DNA from 4 places in the Streptomyces sp. NPDC029169 genome. Region 1 is predicted to be linked to each of the others. Evidence: riboswitches for the same ligand, from Rfam matches in the RefSeq annotation. Region 1 holds a riboswitch; each other region holds the start of a gene.
What was found. Region 1 has a riboswitch for cyclic di-AMP ahead of ACZ4VI_RS03435 (M23 family metallopeptidase). Riboswitches for the same ligand answer to the same signal wherever they lie in the genome.

Region 1 (4,204 bases):
ACGGACGAGGAGGCCGAGGGCTGGACGGCCCTCGACCCCCTCTTCCCGTACAGTCGCCGTCCGCACCGCTCCGCCGGCCTCCCCTGCCGGACCGGTGAGTCGGTGATCTCCGTGGACGGCGACGGGACCGTGCGCCGCTGCCACTTCGTGAAGGCCGAGCTCGGCAACCTGTACGACGGTTCGTACCGTGCCGCCCTGCGCCCGCGCGCCTGTCCGCTCGCCGTCTGCGACTGCCACATCGGCTACGTCCATCTGGAGACGCTGCCGCTGTACGACGTGTTCGCGGGCGGTGTCCTGGAGCGGATCCCGGCGTCCTCCCGGTGACTAAAGCGGCATGAGGTCGGGGCGCTTGGCGGCCACGTGGTCGCCCGAGCTCTCGCCCCGCAGGCGCCGGCCGATCCACGGGACCAGGTACTCCTTGGCCCAGTGGATGTCGTCGCGGCGCACCTCCAGCGTGCCGCGCGGCGGGAGCGGCGGCCAAGGCTGGTCCGGGTCGGCCGGTACGTCCATGCCGAGGACCTGGGCGGCGCGCAGCGCGACCCGGGTGTGACCCTCGGGCGAAAGGTGCAGCCGGTCGTCGTCCCAGGCCCGCCTGTCCTGCACGGACTTGAGCGACCACAGGTCGAGGACCGGGCAGTCGTAGCGGTCGGCGATGGCCCGGACGTGGGCCGTGTACGTGGCGATCTTGCCGCGCAGATGCCTGAGGACGGGGACGTCGCGGGTGTCGAAGCCGGTCGTCACCATCACCGTGCCGACGGCCGACGTCAGATCGGCGACGGCGCGCTCGAAGCGCTCGGCGACGTCGTCGGGGTCGGTGCCGGGGCGGATGATGTCGTTGCCGCCCGCGCAGAAGCTCACCAGGTCGGGGCCGAGCTCCTTCGCCCTGGGGACCTGCTCCTCCACGATCTGGTCGAGAAGCCGGCCGCGTACGGCGAGGTTGGCGTAACGGAATGCGTCGTGCTCCGGCAGTCGGTCGGCGAGCAGGACCGCGAAACGGTCTGCCCAGCCGACGTACTTCCCGTCGGGCCCGGGGTCGCCCACGCCCTCGGTGAAGCTGTCGCCGATCGCCGCGTACGACCCGAATGCGTGCGTGTTCTCTGATCTCGAATCGTCTGCCACAGGAGCACATCTTTCCCTTACGGATGTGACCTACGCGACCGTAAGGAAGGGTTGACGCCGGGTGATATACGCCACCGGTCAAGATTCCACCAAGCCGGAATACGCCGCGGGGGCCCGGCACACGGAAGTGCCGGGCCCCTGCGGGGTGCTGCTGGTGTGTCAGATACCGACGCCGTGCTGGCGAAGGTACGCCAGCGGGTCGATGTCCGAGCCGTAGCTCGGTCCGGTGCGGATCTCGAAGTGCAGGTGCGGACCGCTGGAGTTGCCGGTCGAGCCGGACAGGCCGATCTCCTGGCCGCCGGAGACGGTCTGGCCCGCGGAGACGGAGAGGGAGGAGAGGTGCGCGTACTGGGAGTACGTGCCGTCGGCGTGCTGGATGACGACCTCGTTGCCGTAGGCGCCGCTCCAGCCGGCGGAGTGGACGGTGCCCGCGCCGACGGCCTTGACCGAGGTGCCGGAGGAGGCCATGAAGTCGACACCGGTGTGGTAGCCGGAGGACCACATCGAGCCGGAGGCCCGGTACGGGGTGGAGACGCCGCCGCCGACCGGGGCGACCCAGCCGGAGGACGAGGTCTGCGCGGGGGCGGCCGGAGCAGCCGGGGCGGCCTGGGTGGACTCCACCGTGCTGCGCTCGGTGGAGCGCGAGCTGCGGGACTCGCCCGAGCCGGTGGAGGACTTCTCCGCCTTGGGCGCGGCCTTCGGGGCGGCCTTGGGGGCCGGGGCCTTGGGCGCCGCCTTCGCCTTCGACTTGGCGCCGAGGGTGAGCTTCATGCCGGGGAAGATGAGCGACGGGTTCTCGCCGACGACCTCGCGGTTGTCCGCGTAGAGCTTCTTCCAGCCACCCGCGAGGTGGTGCTCGGCGGCGATCTTCGACAGGTAGTCGCCGGGGACGACGGAGTACGTCTTCGGCTTGGCGGCCGGGGCCTTGGCGGGCGCGGCCTTCGCAGGAGCGGCGGGGGCCGCGGCGACGGCCTGCTCGGGCGTCACGGACGGGGCGGCCTTGTCGGCGGCGTGGGCTCCGGTCGCACCGAGCAGAGGCAGGGCGACGACGGCGCCACCGGTACCGGCGGCGACGAATCCGCGCGTGATCGGGTTGACCTTGGGACGGCGGTGCTTACCCTTCGCGGGCATGGCGAATTCCTCTCCGTCGCCTGCGAGGTGAGCTGTCGGGTTCGGACTGGAGATGTCCGGCCGCGTTTTCACGCGGCTTTACCCCGAGCCGTCCGGCACGACCGGAACGGCGTACTACCTGGGTCCCCCGCTCCTGCCGTACGTGGGTGGGTGCGGATTCCGGACGGTGGCAGGATTCGGCGGTCCGACCGGAGTGACGGTGACGCTAGACGAGCGGGTCGAGGCGAACAAGCCGCCGGTTTCTCTTCGCAATCCGGGGCGTGATATTTACGCCGAATTCCGGTCACCCTCCGTGGATGACGGAACCTCGATTTCCTTTTCCGGTAAGGGGATTACGGAAGACGATCAGGCACGTTCCGTCACTGATATGACGCTGCTCACGCACCGAATCCCATCTCCCCTGCAACCAGGGCGCGTTATACCTAACGGCCCAATTCGGACAGAACACCCATTCCTCTGCCCAGGGGTGCACGGGGGCCGCGCCACCCGGGATGATTGCCCGAGGAATCGATCCGGAAGTGATCTCGATCCGTCAACCTTCAGGAGCACTCGTGACGCAGCAGCTGCCGCAGGTCCCGTCGACCGAACCCGAGCTCACCGGGGTACGCAACTTCCGGGACGTGGGCGGACTGCCGACCGTGGACGGCAATTCGGTGCGATTCGGACGCCTCTTCCGCAGTGGCCACCTCGCGCACGCCACCGAGGAGGACGCCGCATTCCTCTCGGCCCTCGGGCTCCACACGATCTTCGACTTCCGCAATCTGGCCGACCTCAAGATAGAGGGCCCGGATGTCGAACTTCCCGGTGTACGGAACGTGAACATCCCGCTCAACGACCCGGCCGACGGCAAGGAGTTCTGGAAGCTGGTCAGGAGCGGCGAGCTGGAGCAGCTCCGCGGCATCCTCGGTGACGGCAAGGCGGCCGAGCGAATGTCCAATTCGTACCGGAAGATGATGGTTGAGCGGACGGCGGAGCACAGCCGCGTCCTGCACGCACTGGCCGAGGACAGCGTCCCCGCGCTCATGCACTGCGCGGCCGGCAAGGACCGGGCGGGCCTGTCCATCGCCATCTCGCTGCTCGCGGTGGGTGTCGAGCGCGAGGCGATCGAGGCCGACTACGTGAAGTCGAACGATCCGCACCGCCGCTACAAGGTGCGCCGCAGCTCCACCTCCGCGGACGCGATGTCGCCCGAGGTGATGGAGCTGATCAGCCCGCTGTTCGACGCGCGGGTGGAGTATCTGCGGGCCGCGTTCGAGACGATGGAGCAGACCTGGGGAACGGTGGAGAGCTACCTCACCGACGGCCTGAAGCTCGCCCCGGAGACCCGCGCGCGGCTGCGCGAGCGCCTCGTCGTCGAGGCGTGACCCTAATCGGACATATCGGCCCCTTTCGAATGGCTCAGCGCAGATGCGGGGCGCCGCCGCCGAGGCACAGCTCGGCGACGGGGCTCTGCGCCTCTACCGGCTCGGACCGGCCGGCCCGGACGATCGGATCACGCTCGGGGAATCAGCGCTGCGCGACCGCCTGCTTGACCAGCGTCTTTCCGAAGTCCCACATCAGCCCGCCACCACCGTGGGCGTCGTCCATCACGGCCGTGAACGCGGTCACGAAGCGGTCCACGTCCGCCTCGTCGATGATCAGTGGCGGAATCAGCTTGATCACCTCCAGATGGTCCCCCGACACCTGCGTCAGGATCCGGTGGCGCTGGAGCAGCGGCACCACGACCATCTGTGCGAAGAGACCCTTCCGGGCCGCCTGCAGCATCGTCCACCGGCTGCGCAGCCCGAGTGACGAGGGCCGCCCGAACTCGATCCCGATCATCAGCCCGCGCCCGCGGATCTCGTGCAGCAGCTCGTAGCGCGGCACGAGCTCCCTCAGGCGCGAGGACAGCAGCTCGCCGATCCGGCGCGCGTGCGCCACCGTCCCCTCGTTCTCCATGACCGAGAGCACGGCG
Region 2 (4,204 bases), on a different contig from region 1:
CCGCGGGCACCTTCTTCGTACGGATCGTGATGTCGCCGTTCGCGCATCCGCTCTTCACCGTCTTCACCGGCCTCGGCTTCGCTTTCGCCGCCCTCGCCACCTCCCGCCGGAGGTTCCTGCGGGTGCGCCGGACGCTGCTGCCCCTTGCCGGACTGCTCCTCGCCATGCTCATGCATGCGCTGTGGAACGGCTCCGCGACCCTCCTCGGCCCGTTCGGCTTCATCCTGGTCTACGGCATGCTCATGGTGCCCGCCTTCGGCCTGCTGACCTGGCTCGCGATATGGAGCAGGCAGCGGGAGCTGCGCACGATATCCGGGCAGCTCCCGGCGTACGCGGCGGCCGGCTGGCTCTCGCCCGCCGAGCCGCTCGCGCTCTCCTCGATGCGGGCCCGCTCCATGGCCCGCGACTACGCCCGCCGTGCCTACGGCAAGCCGGCCGCCACCACGGTCAACGAGTACGAGGCGTTCGCGACGACCCTCGCCTTCCTGCGCCACCGCGCCCAGCGCGGCGCGCCGGTCCCGGACTTCACGGCGCGCGAGCAGGAGCTGCTCCACCACCTCTGGCAGCGCAAACCGGTCGCCTCCCCCGCCCTGACCTACGCGGCCCGGGCGACGGGCCGGGTGTGGGCGCCGCCGCAGTACCTGGACTACGGCGGCTACAACCCGTACCGGAGCTGAGGCAGGCCCTGCGACGCGAAGGGTGCGACCCCGCCGCCCGGCGCCGCGTCAGAGGATCAGACCGAGAGGCCCTTGCTCGCCAGCCAGGCCGCCGGGTCGATGCCGTCGCCGCCCGGGGTGTGGACCTCCAGGTGCAGGTGCGGGCCGGTCACATTGCCGGTCGCGCCCACGCGGCCGATCGTGTCGCCGGTGCCCACCGACTGGCCCACGCTCACCGTCATCGAGGACAGGTGCGCGTACCAGACCTCCGTACCGTCCTCCAGTTCCAGGACGATCCGGTAGCCGTATGAGCCGGACCAGCCCGCCGACTTGATCGTGCCGCCGTGCACCGCCTTGATCGGGGTGCCGGTGGGCGCCGCGAAGTCGAGGCCGGTGTGGTAGCCGGAGGACCACATGGAGCCGGACTGGCCGTAGGTGGAGGTGAGGGTGTACGAGGACGTGGGCAGCGCGTAGCTCGCGGCGAGCTTCGCCAGGCGCTCCGCCTCGGCCTTCGCCGCCGCCTCCTCCTCGGCCTTCCGCTTCGCCTCGGCCGCCGCCTTCTCGGCCGCGTCCGCCTTGGCCGCCGCCTCCGCCGCGGCCTTCTCGGCGGCCGCCTTCTCCGCCGCGGCCTTCTCGGCGGCGTCGGCGGAGGCCTGCTGCTGCTCGGCCTGCTGGAGGATGCGGGCACGCAGCGCCTCACCGGCGTCCGCCGTCGAGGCGGAGGAGCCCCCGGCCTGCCCGGCGCTGTCGGCCGGCAGGGCGAGGTTCGCCGTGAGCGGCTGGGGGTTGTTCGTCCCGGAGCCCGAACCGTCCGTACCGTCCGCGCCGTCCTCGTCGGAGATGAGCTCGCCGACGCCGGGCAGCTCGGAGGCGTCCGGCAGGTCGAGGTCGGGGAGCGATATCGAGACCGGGGCCTTGTCCTGGGCGGTCGCCATGCCGCCCGCGCCGACGGCCGCGATGACACCGACGCCGAGGACGGTGGAGGAGCGGGCGAAGCCGGAGCGCTGCTTCACGACGCGGTGGCGGCCACCCGAACGGGACTGCTGCCGCAGGGAGTCCTCGGTGGGGTTCCACTCCCCCCACGCCGTCGCGTCGTCGTCCGTCCCGGCGGTGCCCGAGGCACCGAACGCATCGAAGTGGGCTTCGGGGGCAGGGGTGTTGGACGCCACGGAGGCGTGCTCCTTTCCTTCCTTCTCGCCTACCGGGTTAGCTGACGGGTTCGGAGCAGGAAGGTCTCCTACGGGCTGTGCCGCACGGGTGCGACGGTGCCCGATTCACCCCAAGTGGTGGTTCCCCGGTTCCTTTTCAGGATTCGGCGCGTGCGCACGGTGCCGTCTCTTGCGACGGCTGGGACGACCGCGCTGCGTTATCGAACGTTAATAGACACGAGGGCCGGATTCCAAGCCGTTCCGGTTGATCATTCGCGAGATTGAGCCAGTACAGCCCGATTTGATCCCGCTTCAGTACGGACCTTTGCCGGGACCTGGGAACTGACGGTGCGTCAATTGTTATCGCAGCGGTACCTCTCCACTACGGATGGTCACGTACGGGTGGTCACGTACGGGTGGTCACGGCACCACCGGCATCGTGCGGCGCCGCTCCGGCTGCCCCGCCCCCGGCCGGCTCACCGCCAGCAGCGCCATGTCGTCCTGGGCGCCGCCGCCCGTGTACCGGCGGACGTCGTCGACGAGCGCGTCGAGCAGCTCCTCCGGCCCCGGGAAGATCCGCCCGGCGAGCCGCTCGGCCGGTTCGTAGAAGGCCCCCGAGGCGTCGCGCGCCTCCGAGAGACCGTCGGTGTAGACGAGCAGCGTCGCGCCCGGCGGGTACGGGGCCTCGTCGGCCCGGTCCGGCCAGGCGGCCAGCTCGCCCATGCCGAGCGGCAGCGCGGGCTCGGTCGGCTCCAGGAGCGCCACGCCCCCGTCCGCGTACAGCAGCAGCGGCTCGGGGTGGCCGCGGTTGACCACCCGTACGCGCCCGCGCCCGCGCGGGATCTCGGCCAGGACTGCGGTGGTGAACCCCTCGAAGGCGTCGAGGCCGGAGCGGCGCGTGCCCTCCCGGGCCAGCGCCCGCTCGAGGCGCTGCGCGACGCCCTCCAGGGTCGCCTCCTGCTCGGCCGCCTCCCGGAAGGCGCCGATCACGACAGCGACCGCCTCGACGGCGTCGAGCCCCTTGCCCCGCACGTCGCCGACCACGAGCCGTACCCCGTACGGCGTGTCCTGGACGGCGAACAGGTCGCCGCCGATGAACGCGTCCGCCTGCGCGGCCTCGTAGCGGGCCGCGACGTGGAGCCCACCGATCCGCTCGGCGGGCGTCGGCAGGACGGCCTTCTGCGCGGTCTCGGCGATCACCCGCGCCGAGGCGAGCCGCTGCCCGCTGCGCCGGACGACCCCGTTGATGAGCAGGGCGAGGCCGGCGACGGTGACGACGGTCAACATCTCGATAAGGGAGGGGACATCGGTGACGGTGTCGTTGTAGACGTGCAGACCGACGCCGGCGAGGACCGCGGCGATGCCGGTGAGGAGCGTCGTCAGCATCGAGAAGAACGGGGCCGCGATGAGCGGCGCGGCCGAGAACATCGGGGAGGCCGTGTACGAGGGCGGGGTGGAGAGGTCGAAGACGACACCGCCGAGGATGACGAGCGGGGGCAGGGCGCGGATGAACCGGCGAGCCTGCTCGGCGCGCGGCCCGGGGCGCCCGTTCGGCTCTCCCCGCCCCTGCCCTTGGTTCCGGCCCTGGTTCCGCCCCTGGCTGCGTCCCTGATTCCGTCCCTGGTTCCGGCCCTGGTTCCGCCCCTGGTTCCGTCCCTGGTTCCGTCCTCGTCCCTGACCCTGCCCCTGCCCCTGCCCCACCTGTGCTCTCCTGCCCGGTCCGTACGCGGCGACGGCGACGGACGGTACCGCGCCCTCCCCAGGGTGGCGGGAGCCGCGCCGCGCGGCGACCCCCACTCGGCCAAGTGGGGGACACCGGGCTCAACTACGACGCGTCATCCACCCCCGCCCAGCCGCCCGCCCAGCCGCCCGCCCCGCCCCAGCGCCCGTACCGCGCCCGCACACACGAGCCCGACCGCGCACAGCACCAGCCACGGCGTCGCCGACCACCCCGTGACGTCGAGCAGGACACCCGTACCCAGGTTCCCGAGCGTGATCCCGATCCCGCAGACGGTGTTGTAGAGCCCGTAGTGGGTGGCCACCCACCGCCCGCCCGAGAGCGCGACGACCGTGTCCATCTCGTACGGGTACAGCACCGCGTTCGCGACGGCCAGGACCGCCGCGCACAGCAGCAGGCCCCCGAGTCCCGGCACGGCCACCGGCAGCAGGAACGCCCCGCCCATCAGCGCGAGTCCCAGGACCAGACACCGCTCCCGGCTCAGCCGGCGCCTGCACCAGGCAGTGATCCGCAGCTGACCGGCGAGCGCCACGAGCGCCGAGACCACGAACAGCGCGGTCGTCGCCGCCGTGCCGCCCGCCGCGAGCGGCAGCGCCAGATAGACCTGGAAGGACAGCACGTACGAGCCGGTCATCGCCAGCGAGAAGAGCCAGAACGTACGG
Region 3 (4,204 bases), on a different contig from region 1:
TCTCCAAGGCGTTCACCCCGCGCCGCGTCGCCGAGTTCGCGCCCCGGGTGCAGGAGCTGACGGACCAGCTCATCGATTCGTTCGCGGCCAACGGCACCGCCGACCTCATCCACGAGTTCGCCTTCCCGCTGCCCATCTACGCCATCTGCGACCTGCTCGGAGTGCCGCGCGAGGACCAGGACGACTTCCGGGACTGGGCCGGGATGATGATCCGGCACGGCGGAGGGCCGCGCGGCGGGGTGGCGCGGTCGGTCAAGAAGATGCGCGGCTATCTCGCGGAGCTGATCCACCGCAAGCGGCTCGATCCCGGCGACGACCTGATCTCTGGGCTCATCAAGGCCTCCGACCACGGCGAGCACCTCACCGAGAACGAGGCCGCCGCGATGGCCTTCATCCTTCTCTTCGCCGGCTTCGAGACCACCGTCAACCTGGTCGGGAACGGGGTGTACGCCCTGCTTCGCCATCCCGACCAGCGCGCCCGCCTCCAGGCCTCGCTCGCCGCCGGGGAACGGGACCTCCTGGAGACCGGCGTCGAGGAGCTGCTGCGCTACGACGGGCCGGTGGAGCTGGCGACCTGGCGGTACGCCATGGAGCCGCTGACGATCGGCGGGCAGGAGATCCCGGCCGGCGACCCGGTCCTCGTCGTGCTGGCCGCCGCCGACCGCGACCCGGCGCGCTTCGACGAGCCGGACACGCTCGATCTGTCCCGGCGCGACAACCAGCACCTCGGCTACGGGCACGGCATCCACTACTGCATCGGCGCCCCGCTCGCCAGGCTCGAAGGGCAGATCGCGCTCGCGACGCTGCTGACTCGCCTGCCCGACCTGCGACTTGCCGTCGATCCTGCCGATCTGCGGTGGCGCGGCGGGCTCATCATGCGTGGATTGCGCACGCTTCCTGTCGAGTTCGCACCAGTTGCGAACTGACGGGTCGTCAAGACTGTGACTTTTACGTGATCTCCGCTGCATCGACTTGTGACTGACGTTCGAATGCCGCTACGTTCACCGTCACCTCAGCAGTCACGCGAAAGGCAGCTCCGCATGCGCTCCGGGAACGGACGACACCGCAGACCCCGCCAGGCACCCGCCATCGTCGTCGCCGCAGGCGTGACGGGATCGGCCCTCGCGCTGCCCCTCCTGGGTGCGGGCTCGGCCTCCGCCGCCGATGCCGCGACCTGGGACCGCGTCGCCGAGTGCGAGTCGGGCGGCCTGTGGAGCGCCCACTTCGGCAACGGGCTCTACGGCGGGCTCCAGTTCACCCAGGAGACCTGGGAGAGGTACGGCGGTCTGGCGTACGCGACGAGCGCGGACCTCGCCAGCCGTGCCCAGCAGATCGCGGTGGCCGAGAAGGCGTTCGCCGCGGGTGACACGCAGTGGGCGACCTGTGCCCCGATCGCCGGGCTCACGAAGGGCGGCGCCACGCCCGATGTCGACCCCGGTCCGGCCGTCACGCCGGTGGAGCCCACGGGTCCGCTCCCGGAGTCGAACCGGACCGTCGGCCTCCCGGCCGACTCCGAGGCCTCTTCCAGTCCTTCCTCCAGCCCCTCGGCCGCGCCCGCACAGCCGGACGCCTCTGCGACCCCCGGGGCCCCGTCCCCGACCGTCACGCCGTCCGCGCCCGTGACCGAGGGCACCGGCAAGCACCGTGGTGACGCCGCCCCGGAGGAGACGGGTCATACGGACAAGGCGCCTGAAACGGGCCGACATGCCTCCCCGTCCGATGTGCCGGCACCTGGCGCGGATTCGATGAATCCGGACGGCAGTAGGGACACTCCGGACAACAGGGCTTCTCGGAACATTCGGGACGCTATCGGCGAATACACCGTCAAGCCGGGCGACAACCTCACCGAGATCGCCCAGGAGAACGAGCTCCCGGGTGGCTGGAGTGCCCTCTACGACGCCAACCGCGCGACGGTGGGCGACGACCCCGACCTCATCCTCCCTGGCCAGAGCCTCGACCTCGACATCGACCTCGTGAGCGAGACAGCCCCGAAGTAGGGGCAGTTCGGGGTCGTATGTCCGGTTCTGTTCAAGTGAGACATGAGTCTCTTTGTCTCAACTGGCGCGCCTCGTCCGCAAACTCTGCTTCCGTCACCTCTCACCTGCGTAAACACCCTTCGTCCCGAAGCGAGTAGGGGCGTTTTGTCCCCCATGGGCGTCTTTGAACTTCCCCCGGGTCTGTGTCTACGGTCGTCACCGCTCGCCACCGCGGGCCCCGTCGACCGGTACGCCGAATCCTGCCGTCGGCCGATGGGAACAGTCGTCGCGTCATGCGCCGAAGGCAGGAGCGGGGGACCCAAGGTAAGTGCCGTCCCCGGCCGTTGAGACAGACGGCCGACGGACCGGCTTGGGGTGAAGCCGCGCGCTGGGTCGCGCGGCCGGGCAACTCACATGGCCCGAACCCGACAGCTCACCTCGTAGGCGTCGGTGAGGAGAAGTCCCATGCTGTTTTCCGCCAAGGGCAAACACCGTCGTCCCTCCAAGGCCACCCGCGCCGTCGCCCTCGCCGGTGTCGCCGGTGTCGCCGTCGCCGCCCCGCTGATGACCGCCGGGTCCGCCTCGGCCGCCACCACCTCCGAGTGGGACACCGTCGCCCAGTGCGAGTCCGGCGGCAACTGGTCCATCAACACCGGCAACGGCTACTACGGCGGCCTGCAGTTCGCCGCCTCCACCTGGGCCGCCTACGGTGGCACCGCGTACGCCGCCACCGCCGACCAGGCCTCGAAGTCGCAGCAGATCACGATCGCCGAGAAGGTCCTGGCCGGCCAGGGCAAGGGTGCCTGGCCGAGCTGCGGCGTCGGCCTCTCCAACGCCGCGTACGACGGCGGCGCCGCCGAGCAGAGCGCCCCGCAGCAGCCGGAGCGTCAGGCCGAGCAGCCGACGACCCGCAGCGAGCAGCGGACCGCCCCGAAGGCCGAGTCCAAGAAGGCCGAGTCCAAGAAGACCGTCACCACCCCGGCCGGCAAGAAGGTCAAGAAGGGTGACGGCGAGTACAAGGTCGTCGCCGGTGACACCCTGAGCAAGATCGCCGCCGCCCACGACGTCAAGGGCGGCTGGGAGAAGCTCTTCGAGCTCAACAAGGACGTCGTCGAGGACGCCGACCTGATCTACCCGGGCCAGCAGCTTCACCTGAAGTGAGCCCGGCGGCTCGTGTGAGTCCGGCGGCTCACACGGGTCCCACGACCCTCCCGCGGTGACCACCCCGGTCCGGAGCGACTCCCCCCGTGCGCTCCGGGCCGGGGTTCCGCCCGTTCAGCGTTACCCATGAGTAGGTACGGGTCTTTTGCCCCCGGATGCATGCCCTTGGGTCCTTTTTCGTCCCAGGGGGCGGGCGCCCGGCTGGCTGGAGCCCGGGAGCCGGTTAGGCTCTTGTCGCAAGGCCGAAGCGACTTTGCATCGCAGCGTCACATCCAGCGTCACATCCCAGAAGGAGATGCTCGTGCCGTCCATCGACGTCGTCGTAGCCCGGGAAATCCTGGACTCCCGAGGCAACCCCACGGTCGAGGTCGAGGTCGGCCTCGACGACGGCAGCACCGGCCGTGCTGCCGTTCCGTCCGGTGCCTCCACCGGTGCGTTCGAGGCCATTGAGCTCCGTGACGGAGACAAGAACCGCTACCAGGGCAAGGGCGTCGAGAAGGCCGTCCTCGCCGTGATCGAGCAGATCGGGCCGGAGCTCGTCGGCTACGACGCCACCGAGCAGCGCCTGATCGACCAGGCCATGTTCGACCTGGACGCCACGGACAACAAGGCCTCCCTCGGCGCCAACGCCATCCTCGGCGTCTCCCTCGCCGTCGCGCACGCCGCGTCCGAGGCCTCCGACCTCCCGCTCTTCCGCTACCTCGGCGGCCCGAACGCGCACCTGCTGCCCGTTCCGATGATGAACATCCTGAACGGCGGCTCGCACGCCGACTCCAACGTGGACATCCAGGAGTTCATGATCGCGCCGATCGGCGCGGAGTCCTTCTCCGAGGCCCTGCGCTGGGGCACCGAGGTCTACCACACCCTCAAGTCCGTCCTGAAGACCAAGGGCCTGTCCACCGGCCTCGGCGACGAGGGCGGCTTCGCCCCGAACCTGGACTCCAACCGCGAGGCGCTCGACCTCATCCTGGAGGCCATCAAGCAGGCCGGCTACGCCCCGGGCAAGGACATCGCGCTGGCGCTCGACGTCGCCGCTTCCGAGTTCTACAAGGACGGCTCGTACGAGT
Region 4 (4,204 bases), on a different contig from region 1:
GCCCGTATCGTCCTCGCGGTGCCCGTCGCGCCGCACGACTGGCGGGAGCGGATCGGCCGGGAGGCCGACGAGGCCGTCAGCGTCCACGAGCCGGAGTTCTTCTACGCGATCGGCCAGTTCTACCAGGACTTCTCACAGACCTCGGACGAGGAGGTCGTCGCCTGCCTGGAGCGCCACCACGCCGGTCAGGGCTCGGGCGCCGAGGACCCGGAGGTGCGCATCCCGGCCGGGGAGGTGCAGGTCGCGGGCCGCCTCGTGGTGCCCGACGACGCCCCGGGTGTCGTGCTGTTCGCCCACGGCAGCGGCAGCAGCCGGCACAGCCCCCGCAACCGGGCCGTCGCCGAGAGCCTGAACCGCGCCGGTCTCGGGACGCTCCTGTTCGACCTGCTCACCGAGGACGAGGCGGCCGACCGCGCCAATGTCTTCGACACGGAGCTACTGGCCGACCGGCTGGCCCGGGCCACGCACTGGCTGGGCCGGCAGCCCGGCCTCGACGGGCTGCGCACCGGCTACTTCGGAGCCAGCACCGGCGCCGCGGCAGCGCTGTGGGCCGCGGGCGACCCGCTGTCCGAGGTGGCCGCCGTGGTCTCCCGCGGCGGCCGCCCGGACCTCGCCGGACCCCGCCTCGCCCAGGTACGCGCCCCCACACTGCTGATCGTGGGGGGCCACGACCCGCTCGTACGCGACCTGAACGAGGAGGCCCAGCGTCAACTCCGCTGCGAGAACCGGCTCGTCGTCGTTCCGGGCGCCGGCCACCTCTTCGAGGAGCCGGGCACGCTGGAACAGGTCGGCGAACTCGCCGCCGGCTGGTTCGCCGACCACTTCTAGAGCCGGTGCCTCAGGAGCGGCTGTCAGTACGGCCCGTTGACGTTGTCGATCGAGCCGTAGCGGTCCGCCGCATAGTTGCAGGCCGCGGTGATGTTGGCGACCGGGTCGAAGAGGTCCATCGAGGTGCCCGGCACGTGGTAGGCCAGGAACGTCGGCTCGATGACCTGGAGGAGACCCTTGGACGGGGTGCCCTTGACGGCGTTGGAGTCCCAGAGGTTGATGGCCTGCGGGTTGCCGGAGGACTCGCGCATGATGTTGCGGTGGATCCCCTCGTACGAACCGGGGATGCCGTACTGCGCCATGACGTCCAGCGACTCGCGGATCCAGCCGTCCAGGTCGTTGGTGTAGCTCTTGGCCGCGGGCTTGGCGGCGGGGGCTGCCTTGGCAGCCGGGGCGGCCTTGGCGGGGGCGGCGGCCCGCTGCGAGCGGTCGGCCCGGTCCGTACTCGACTTACGGGCCGAGGACTTCGGCTGCGACGCCGGCTTCTTCGGAGCACTCACGGACTTCCCGCGAAGGGTGAGTTCGAGCCCGGGGTGAATAAGTGACGGGTTGTCACCGACAGCTTCGCGATTCGCCCGGTACAGGGCCTTCCAGCCGCCTCGAACATTCTGTTCGTCCGCGATCACGGAAAGGGAGTCGCCGCGGACGACGGTATAGGTCTTGGGGGCGGAATTCTGCGCGGTGGGAATCGATTCCGCGATCTTCGCGGGCGCGCTGAAGACGGTCTTCTCGACGGGTGCCGTCTTGGGGGCCGCGCTGGGCGCCGCGTGCGCGGTGGCCGTGGCGACGAGGGGGAGGGCCAGTGCGGCGCCACCCGTGCTCGCGAGGGCGATACCGCGGGTGAGGGGACGTCGCTTGGGGCGCCGGTGCTTACCGTGAGCGGGCATGAAGGATTCCTCTCCGGCGCCTGCGGGGTGAGCTGTCGGGTTAGGGCTGGAGCTGCCCGGCCGCACGCGTGCGGCTTCACCCCTAGCCGCTCCGGGAATCCGGACCGGCGAAAAAACTGGGTCCCCCGCTCCTGCCGACGGGTAAATGGGGGGTTTATCGGACGGTGGCAGGATTCGGCGTTCCGTCCGGGTCGAGGTGACCGTAGGCGAGAAATGTCGACCGGAACAAGACTCGGCACGGGTGGGCAATGTGTACAGAATTCATCGCCGCGTTTCTCGCGGCCCCGACCGCGCCGAACTTCCTTGCGGTACAAGGGAAGGGGGGTGCCCCGAGGGCCGCAGGCAGCCCCACGTGATTCATGTCACCCGGGAAGCCAAAACGGTCATTCCAGGAAATTCAGCTGGGTCGAGAAAAGGGACACAAGGGCGTGTAAATACCCTTGTGTCCCTTTTGGCTGGAACTGTGGGAATACGTTCAGCCCGTGATGCTCGGGGCCCCCGTCTCGATGTGACCGGTGTAGCGGCGCGACCAGGTGCCGTCGATGTCGGCGAGGATCGTGAAGTCGTACCAGCCGTTGCTGTACGCGACGGCGTTGAAGAAGTCCTCGCGGGAGGAGCTCGCCGGGACCGTGTACGTCCAGGGCCCGTCCGTGCGATAGGCGTCCGAGCGGATCGTGAAGGTCACCGGCCCGGCGGAGGTGTTGGTCATCTTGAACCAGATCGCCGTCTTCCCGGTGCCGGGCTCGGTCGCGAACCGCGCCGCCACCTCGATCGCCTTGCCCGCCTTCGAGGCGTCGCCGATGAAGCGCCGCAGGAAGCGGTTGGGGCCCATCATCGAGATGTCGTACTTGCCCGAGCCGGAGCCGAGCCCGATGTTGAAGTAGTCCGTCGACGTGGCACCCGGGTCGACCGTGTACTGCCAGGCCGCCGTGTCCCGGTGCTGGTGCGGGTGGATCGTGAAGTGCGCGGCCCGCTTCGCCTGCGCGCCCTGGTTCGTCATCGAGAACCAGGCGAGGATCTTGCCCGCCGCACCGAACTCGAACCGGTCGAGGTTTCCGTTGACCTGGTACGGCACGGCGCGCGCCGGGCGGCTGCCGGACTCCTGCGCGGGCAGGGCATTGTCCTGCGGCACCGGGTTGGGCAGCGGGCCGCAGGTGGACTGCCCGATGACCCTGGCGGTGGACGGGAGGCCCGAGGGGACGCCGTACACCGGATGCGCGAAGTCGAAGACACCCGTCAGGTCGCCGGTCACCTTCCGCCGCCAGGCGCTGATGTTCGGGCAGGTGGCGGGGGTGCCGAGGGCGGCCGTCCAGGTCTCCATGAAGCGCAGCACGGACGTGTGGTCGAAGACCTCGGAGCTGACCCAGCCGCCGCGCGTCCAGGGCGACATGACGATCATCGGGACGCGGAAGCCCAGGCCGATCGGCACGCCGTCGATGTACTCGCCGGGGGTGCCGGGCGGGGCGACCGGCGGCGGCACGTGGTCGAAGAACCCGTCGTTCTCGTCGTAGTTGAGGAACAGTACCGTCGAGTCGAAGACCTCGGGGTTCGCGGCCAGTGCGCGGTAGACGAGGTCCACGAAGTGCGCGCCGTCACCGGGCGGGGCGTAGGGGTGCTCGGAGAACGCCTCGCTCGCCACCACCCAGGAGACCTGCGGAAGGGTCCCGGCGACGACGTCGGCGCGGATCGCGGCGGCGATGTCGTCCGGAGTGGAGCCGGTGACCTTCGGCACCGAACCCATCCCGCGGTCGTACAGCGGGTCGCCGGGCCGCGCGTCGGTGAACTTCTTGAAGTATGCGAGGCCGTTGTCGCCGTAGTTGTCCTGGGCGTTCTGGTAGACCTTCCAGCTCACGCCGGCCCGCTGGAGCGCCTCGGCGTACGTCTCCCAGGTCAGCCCGGACTCCTCGCCGCCGTCCTTGCTGGCGGCGTCGATCTTGCCGCTCCACAGGAAGGTGCGGTTGGGCCCTGTGGCGCTGAGCGCCGAGCAGAAGTACGCGTCGCAGACGGTGTAGTTGTCGGCGAGGGCGTAGTGGAAGGGGATGTCGCCGCGGTCGAGATAGCCGAGGGTGCGGGTGTTGCCGACGCCCGTGACCCAGTTGTCCATCCGGCCCTTGTTCCACGCCGCGTGCTGGGAGGTCCAGCTGTGCGGGAGGTCGCCGTTGCACTGGGCCAGGGTCTCGCCGTCGACGCCGCCCGCCGGTGGGGTGGCGCTCAGCTTCCACGGGTACTGCCGGCCGCCCCAGTTGGGCTGGTTGAAGGTGCCCCAGCCGCCTGGGGTGTTGCCCGCGGCCCGGTCGCCGAAGCCGCGGACGCCGCGCAGCCTGCCGAAGTAGTGGTCGAAGCTGCGGTTCTCCTGCATGAGGATCACGACGTGCTTGACGTCGGTGATGGTGCCGGTCGCGGCGGCTGCGGCGGCCGACGCCGTGCCCGTGGGCAGCGCCGCGCCGGCCGTGAGGCCTGCCCCGATCCCTGCCCCGATCCCGACGAAT

Region 2: linked by a shared signal. The riboswitch ahead of ACZ4VI_RS16915 (M23 family metallopeptidase) and the one ahead of ACZ4VI_RS03435 (M23 family metallopeptidase) in region 1 are both predicted to bind cyclic di-AMP.
Region 3: linked by a shared signal. The riboswitch ahead of ACZ4VI_RS18025 (transglycosylase family protein) and the one ahead of ACZ4VI_RS03435 (M23 family metallopeptidase) in region 1 are both predicted to bind cyclic di-AMP.
Region 4: linked by a shared signal. The riboswitch ahead of ACZ4VI_RS25715 (transglycosylase SLT domain-containing protein) and the one ahead of ACZ4VI_RS03435 (M23 family metallopeptidase) in region 1 are both predicted to bind cyclic di-AMP.

The regions. Positions count from the first base shown of each region.
Region 1 is NZ_JBVHXA010000001.1:792,790-796,993, forward strand. It holds gene ACZ4VI_RS03425 (STM4011 family radical SAM protein) at 1-324, shown strand, start outside; gene ACZ4VI_RS03430 (SGNH/GDSL hydrolase family protein) at 325-1,119, opposite strand; gene ACZ4VI_RS03435 (M23 family metallopeptidase) at 1,279-2,250, opposite strand; cyclic di-AMP (ydaO/yuaA leader) riboswitch at 2,255-2,409, opposite strand; gene ACZ4VI_RS03440 (tyrosine-protein phosphatase) at 2,802-3,614, shown strand; gene ACZ4VI_RS03445 (aspartate aminotransferase family protein) at 3,757-4,204, opposite strand, start outside.
Region 2 is NZ_JBVHXA010000007.1:367,792-371,995, reverse strand. It holds gene ACZ4VI_RS16920 (PrsW family intramembrane metalloprotease) at 1-677, shown strand, start outside; gene ACZ4VI_RS16915 (M23 family metallopeptidase) at 734-1,825, opposite strand; cyclic di-AMP (ydaO/yuaA leader) riboswitch at 1,837-1,984, opposite strand; gene ACZ4VI_RS16910 (PP2C family protein-serine/threonine phosphatase) at 2,225-3,505, opposite strand; gene ACZ4VI_RS16905 (MFS transporter) at 3,640-4,204, opposite strand, start outside.
Region 3 is NZ_JBVHXA010000008.1:233,613-237,816, forward strand. It holds gene ACZ4VI_RS18015 (cytochrome P450 family protein) at 1-926, shown strand, start outside; gene ACZ4VI_RS18020 (transglycosylase family protein) at 1,041-1,997, shown strand; cyclic di-AMP (ydaO/yuaA leader) riboswitch at 2,263-2,438, shown strand; gene ACZ4VI_RS18025 (transglycosylase family protein) at 2,442-3,137, shown strand; gene eno (phosphopyruvate hydratase) at 3,433-4,204, shown strand, end outside.
Region 4 is NZ_JBVHXA010000015.1:127,985-132,188, forward strand. It holds gene ACZ4VI_RS25710 (phosphoribosyltransferase family protein) at 1-828, shown strand, start outside; gene ACZ4VI_RS25715 (transglycosylase SLT domain-containing protein) at 852-1,715, opposite strand; cyclic di-AMP (ydaO/yuaA leader) riboswitch at 1,718-1,877, opposite strand; gene ACZ4VI_RS25720 (phosphocholine-specific phospholipase C) at 2,191-4,204, opposite strand, start outside.